2 regions of the Nonomuraea sp. bgisy101 genome follow, and region 1 is predicted to be linked to the other one. Evidence: predicted binding sites of a transcription regulator. Region 1 holds the regulator's gene; the other holds the start of a gene.
The links. The regulator LexA, encoded in region 1, represses DNA repair genes until DNA is damaged. The targets are predictions, from matches to a motif close to TCGAACANNTGTTCGA.

Region 2: the regulator LexA is predicted to act here: its motif matches at 1,826-1,841, upstream of ruvC (crossover junction endodeoxyribonuclease RuvC).

What each region holds. Positions count from the first base shown of each region.
Region 1 covers NZ_JBYITD010000007.1:1,063-4,399, forward strand. Annotated here, with positions in the region: gene AC3EO4_RS14740 (MalY/PatB family protein) at 1-683, opposite strand, end outside; gene lexA (transcriptional repressor LexA) at 944-1,651, opposite strand; gene AC3EO4_RS14750 (hypothetical protein) at 1,679-1,954, opposite strand; gene AC3EO4_RS14755 (LysM peptidoglycan-binding domain-containing protein) at 2,877-3,182, shown strand.
Region 2 covers NZ_JBYITD010000034.1:58,491-61,827, reverse strand. Annotated here, with positions in the region: gene ruvB (Holliday junction branch migration DNA helicase RuvB) at 1-611, opposite strand, end outside; gene ruvA (Holliday junction branch migration protein RuvA) at 661-1,281, opposite strand; gene ruvC (crossover junction endodeoxyribonuclease RuvC) at 1,278-1,805, opposite strand; gene AC3EO4_RS43985 (GNAT family N-acetyltransferase) at 2,021-3,169, opposite strand; gene AC3EO4_RS43980 (YebC/PmpR family DNA-binding transcriptional regulator) at 3,213-3,337, opposite strand, start outside.

The DNA of each region.
Region 1 (3,337 bases):
CGGACGCCGCCGAGGTTGAAGGCTTTGGTCGCGGACGTGAGGGTGATCGTGCGTTCGGGCAGGATCGAGGCGAACGGGATGTGTTCGGCGGGGGAATAGACCAGGTCGGCGTGGACCTCGTCGGAGACGACTAGCAGGTCGTGCCGTTCGACCTGCTCGGCCAAGGCGGCCAGCTCGGATCTCGTGAAGACCCTGCCCGTCGGGTTGTGCGGGTTGACCAGGACGAGCGCGCGGCAATCAGCCAGGTCCGACAGGTCGGTGCGCAGCACGCGGCCCATCTCCTCGAGTGTGCCGAGGAACGGAGGGTAGGCCGGGGCGTGCATCGCGACCGTGTCACCAGGATCTGTGGCGATGTGGAGCACGACCTGGAGCGCCTGGTTGAGGTCGGAGAAGGCGCGGACGGCTGACGGGTCGGCGTCCCAGCCGTACCGGACGAGCATGCGTTCGGTGAACGCCTCGGCCAGCGGGCCCGCCTGCGGGTCGGCCGCCCAGGCGGGATAGCCCAGGTCGCCGCGGGCGCGTCGCTGGAGTGCCTCGACGATCGCGGGCGCGGTGGGGAAGTCCATGTCGGCGATCCAGCAGGCGATGACGTCAGGACCCGCGTTCGCCCATTTCAGGCCGTCTTTGGTGGGCCGGGGGAAGGTATCGTCCACCCGATCAGTGTCACCCAGAATGTGCGACATGCCCGATGGATACGGATTGCGAGCTGATCTGCCCGCTGGGAGGAGTCGACGGGCGAACCGCCGTGGTGGCCGAGAGCTCGGTACCGGAACACGTTCTGCGGCATGGCCCACCATGCCGGTTCGGCTGTGTCACCTCACAGTAAGGTCGGACGTTGCCTGATGCGGCACTGGAACACGTGCGCCATGAAGACCCAGCTCGGGGTACGCCGACTCGATCGACCCTCGGGAAAGGTGAGGGCCGATCGAGCGGCGAGACACGGCTAGAGGCGGCGGAGGACCGCCACGACCTTGCCGAGCACGCTGGCCTCGTCGCCCGGGATCGGGTCGTAGTTGGCGTTGTGCGGGACCAGCCAGATGTGGCCATCCTTGCGCTTGAACGTCTTCACCGTCGCCTCGCCGTCGATCATGGCTGCCACGATGTCGCCGCTCTCGGCCACCGGCTGCTGCCGTACGACCACCCAGTCGCCGTCGGCGATCGCGGCCTCGATCATCGAGTCACCGGCGACCTGGAGGAGGAAGAGAGTGCCCTCACCGACGAGCTGCTTGGGCAGCGCGAAGACGTCCTCGACGCTCTCCTCGGCCAGGATCGGACCACCGGCGGCGATGCGGCCGACCAGAGGCACGTAGGCGGCCGTCGGCCTGCTGACCGGCGACTCGTCCTCGCCACCGTCGGGGTCCACCCACAGCACCGGCTCGCCGGGGAGCCTGACCTCAAGGGCGCGGGGGCGGTGCGGGTCACGCCGCAGGTAGCCCTTGCGCTGCAACGCGGTCAGCTGGTGCGACACACTGGAAGTGCTGGTCAGCTGCACGGCCTCGCCGATCTCGCGCATGGACGGCGGGTAGCCGCGCTGCTGCACCGAGTCGCGAATCACCTCAAGGATCTTGCGTTGCCTGGGTGTCAGGCCCAGTGAGTCACGACGGCGGACCGCAAGGTCGCTGACGCCATTGCCGTCATTCGGCTCGCTCATGCTCTCCTCCTCGCCCGGCGGCATGCCTCACCGGCCCACCTTCCGGTCCGTGGTCTTCATGTCGCACACAGCGACCGTACCGCCGATGAAGATCAACTTCAAACAATTGTTCGAGTCTTCCTCGAAATCGTCGGTGACGTGGTGTACAACATCGTACGGGAGTTCGATCGACACCGTGTTCGATTCGCTGATCTTTATTTGACCTTTTCCTTGGGTCGACGGTGGCGGGAGGTCATCAGTGCGAGCGACCACAACGACAGATTCGACCAGCCAAGACGAACAACTCACCTTGATCGCGGACATCACGAGAGAGGAGCGCGTGCGTCCTCCCGCTCCTGGAGGCCGACTCCGCCTGGTTCCCCCACCTCGTGGTACGGCAGGGCGCGGCGCGGCGCCTCGCACGGCGAAGGGGCGCGGCGCAGGGGAAGCGTCCGCGGGGGCGGACGGACGGGAGGCCCTGGCCGCCGACGGCGGCGCCCAGGGCAAGCAGGTCGGCGGACGGCCCGCGGGGCCGCGCGAGGCCGGGGGTGGGCGGTCTGCCGGGTCACGAGGGGCATCGGGCGGACGGTCCACGGGGCCACGCGCGGCAGGTGGCGGGCGGTTGCGGGTCGTCCGCGACCAGGGGGTGCAGGACTCGGACGCGCGGGAGGGCACGAGCGGTCCTGAAGGCGGGACGAGAGAGCCGGGGGCGGAGATGGACGGCATGCGGGGCCGGGCGATCGCGACAGGCGATCGATCAGGGCGGACAGGACGCGGCGAAGGTACGCGCGGAGGGCGGGAGGGGCGCCAGAGCGGTCGACGGGGCAAGCGAGGCGGGCTGCGCGGTACGTCGCTGGGCAGGCCGGCCTGGCGACGAAGGGGCGGCGGTCTCCAGACGGGCGCGACACAAGGGCAGAACGCGTTGCCGGGCGGGAACCGGCCCCAGGAGGTGGGGTCGCCCACGGAGCGGACGCGGGAGGTGGGATCGGCGGCGGCCCGGTCCCACGAGGCGCGGTCGGCCACGGTGCCTCAGATCGCGCGGGCGGCGTTGCCCCTGAGTGAGGCCGTCGCGGATCGGCCCAGGCCGATGGCGGTCGACCGAGCCCCGAAGGTGCGCACCGCGGCGAATCGGGGGAAAGCGAGGAAGCGTAGAGCGCGCGAGACCAGGCCGAGGTCGGGCCGGGGTGGGCTCAGGGTGGTCCCGGCAGGGCCGGAGCCGGGTGGAGAGCAGATCCAGCACCCTCCCATGAGGCTGACCAGACGGGGGAGGGTCGTGCTCGTGGGGTTGTTCGCCGTATTGTCCCTGGGAGGCTTCGTGCTCGGCGCCAAGGCCACCAGTTGGGCCATCGCGCAGGAGATGACCGGGACGGGGCGCGAGGGGCTGCCCTGGGTGGTCGTCGAGAAGGGCGACACGCTGTGGACCATCGCGGCCGCGGTCTCTCCGGGCGACGACCCCTCCGCGGTGGCGGGAGAGATCATGCGGCTCAACGGGCTGAACAGCTCACTCATCCGCCCCGGCGGTCGGCTCTACCTGCCCGACCGCGCGCCCTGACCGGCACCTGGGGTATGCGTCGGCCGCCGGCCGAGAGTCGGCGCCCCTTCTTCCTGGGAGACGACGTCCGCTCCACGGCACGCGCTCGGCAACGGCCTGCCCTCGCCAGGTGTGTCGCCCCGGCACGGGAGGGCAGGTGAGCGGTTCTCCGAAGG
Region 2 (3,337 bases), on a different contig from region 1:
AGCGACACCCCAAGCAGCCTGGAGGAGCGGCGCAGCACCTGCTCGAGCTCGGCCACCTCGTAGAAGTCCATGTGAGCGGTGAAGCCGAACCTGTCGCGCAGCGGGGCGGGCAGCAGGCCCGCCCTGGTCGTCGCCCCCACGAGCGTGAAGGGCGCGATCTCCAGCGGGATCGCGGTCGCCCCTGGCCCCTTGCCGACGATGATGTCGACCCTGAAGTCCTCCATCGCGAGGTAGAGCATCTCCTCGGCGGGGCGGGCCATCCGGTGGATCTCGTCGATGAACAGCACCTCCCCCTCGGTCAGCGTCGACAGGATCGCCGCCAGGTCGCCCGCCCGTTCCAGCGCGGGACCCGAGGTGATCCGCAGCGGGGCGCCGAGCTCGGCTGCGACGATCATGGCGAGGGTGGTCTTGCCCAGCCCGGGCGAGCCGCTCATCAGCACGTGGTCGGGCGGCCTGTCACGTTTGACGGCGCTCTCCAGCACCAGCGACAGCTGTTCGCGCACCCGCGCCTGACCGATGAAGTCGGCCAGCCGTTTCGGCCGCAGCGCCGCCTCGATCTGCAGCTCGTCGCCCTCGGCGTCAGGCGACACCAGGTCGCGCTCGATGCTCACCGCTTCTCCCTATCGCCGTTCGCGCGGTCGCGCCAGGCCCCCGGCCGCCTCATCGGACGCTCAGCGCCCGGAGCGCCGCCTTCAGCAGCGCGGCCACCTGCGGCTGCCTGCCCGCGACGACCTCGGCGTCGGCCTGCGGCTCCACCAGGGCGATCGCCTCGTCGGCGTCTCTGGTGGAGTAGCCGAGCCCGACGAGGCCGGAGTGGACCTGATCGCGCCACAGCGGGACGGCGCCGTGGCCGTTGAGCGCGGCGTTGACCGCCTCCTGCGGGGTGCCGAGCTTGTCCTTCAGCTCCAGCACGATGCGCTGGGCGCCCTTCTGCCCGATGCCGGGGATCCTGGTGAGCGCTTTGAGGTCGGCCGAGGCGACAGCGAGGCGCAGCGAGTTGGGCGTGTGGACAGCGAGCATGGCCAGCGCCAGCTTCGGGCCCACGCCACTGGCCGTCTGGACCAGCTCGAAGACCGTGCGTTCGTCATCGGTGGCGAAGCCGTACAGGGTGAGTGACTCCTCCCTGACGACGAGGGAGGTGGCCAGCCTGCCGTGCTCGCCGACCCGGAGGGTGGCGAGCGTGCCCGGCGTGCAGTGCACCAGCACGCCCACCCCGCCGACCTCGAGCACGGCCGCGTCGGGCGCGAGCGCCGCCACGACCCCGGAAACCGACGCGATCACAGCGCACGTCCTCTCGATGCCTTGGCCAGCGCCTCGGCCAGTCTGTTCTGGGTGCCGCCCCGCCACACGTGGCAGATGGCCAGGGCGAGCGCGTCGGCCGCGTCGGCGGGTTTGGGCATCTCGGCCAGCCGTAGCAGCCTGGTGACCATGGTGCCGATCTGCTTCTTGTCGGCGGTGCCGCTGCCGGTGATGGCGGCCTTGACCTCCGAGGGCGTGTGGAGGGCCACGGGCAGGCCGCGCCTGGCGGCGCAGAGCACCGCGATGCCGGCCGCCTGCGCGGTGCCCATCACGGTGCGGACGTTGTGCTGGGCGAAGACGCGCTCGACGGCGACCGCGTCGGGGCGGACGTCGTCGAGCCACCGCTCGATGCCGCGCTCGATGCCGACGAGCCTGGCGCCGAGCTCGTCGTCGGCCGAGGTGCGCACGACGCCGACCGCGACGAGCGTCAGCGGCGCGCCGGGGCGGCCCTCGACGGCTCCGAGGCCGCATCTGGTCAGCCCTGGGTCGACGCCCATCACCCGCACGGCCCGCCCTCCGTTCGCTGCCGAACATCTGTTCGGCAGCGAACTCTACCCTGGTTGGGCGGGCGGCGCACGGCGAACACGCGTCGGGGGGCGAGCGGGACGCCGGTCCAGGCCGGGGGCCGAAGGCGCCGGCGTCGAACAAGCGGATCTCGTCGGCATCCTCGCGCAGCCCGAGTCCGAGCGTGATGGTGGCGGGAGCGGAGAGGCGGGGAGGATCAGAAGTAGTCGAGCATGTAGGGGGTGCCGGCGAACGCCGCGTCCAGCGCCTCGTCGAACTCCTCGGGGCCGGACAGCATGCCGCCGAGCCGCAGCGTCGAGGTCGGGATCCCGGCGTACAGCGCCGACAGGCCGTTGACGGTGAAGCGCGGCCCCTCCCCCTCGGCGGCGCCGGCCGTGCCGGAGCCTCCGGAGATCTCCAGCCGCCAGGTGCCGGTGTTGGCAGGCCGCTCCGGATCCTCGACCGTGACCAGGGCGTTCGCCGAGACCACCGAGGGGAAGCCGCGCCTGGCGATCGCGTCGGCCACGTCCACGACGCGGAACATCCACCGCGTCCTCTTGACCTCCTCCTTCCCCCGCTCACGCAGCAGCCACAGGACGGGGTCGTCGGGCGCGACCACCGCCGTGACCTTCGTGGCGACCGAGGAGGAGGTGCCGACCAGCGACCACAGCGCGCGGGCGGTCGCCGCCGAGCCTGCGACGAGATTGTCGACGGAGATGTCGCCGTCGTCCCACGTGTAGGTGACGTAGCCGTCGTCGGCCAGGTACAGGAAGTCGTCCTCGTCGCCGAGGAAGTCGCGCCACGCGGCCTCGTCCCAGCAGATGGGGCCGCTGGCGCGGTTGGCGGCGTGGACCCGGCCGACGATCGCGATCACCTCGGCGGCGTCGCCGGGTCCCATCCTGCGCAGCTTGACCGGTTCGGTGGGGCGGATGGTGCGCAGCGCCTCCGGAGACAGCGTGACGACGTTCTCCGCGCCCGCGTGCTCCCAGCCGAGCGAGCGGTAGATCGGCGTGGTGGCGGGGTAGAGGGCGGAGACCGCGTCCCCGAGTTCGGCGGCTCTGGCGAGGATGGCGCGCATGAGCCGCCTGCCCACGCCGCGCCCGCGGTCCTCGGGGTTGACGACCACGCCCGCGATCCCCGCCATCGGCTGCGGCCTGCCGTGCCACCACTGGGTGAAGCCGGGCAGCCGGCCTGCGCCCGCCAGCCTGGAGCCGTCGAAGACGCCCAGGTAGCGCCCCCGCTCCATGGTGGCCCGCGCCGTCGCGCGCCAGGCGTCGACGGTGTCGTCGGGCACCGGTCCGAAAGATCGCTTACGGGTGTCGAGGACGGCGTCGAGGTCGTCCGGCGTCAGGTCACGAATGTCCACAGCAGGTCAACCTACGCACCGCGGGACACGCCTGGCGAACCGTTTAGGCGTCGAGCTTCTCCATGATGTCGTCGCTCACGTCGAAGTTGGCCCAGACGTTCTGCACGTCGTCGCTGTCCTCCAGCGCGTCGATCAGGCGGAACACCTTGCGCGCGCCGTCCTCGTCGA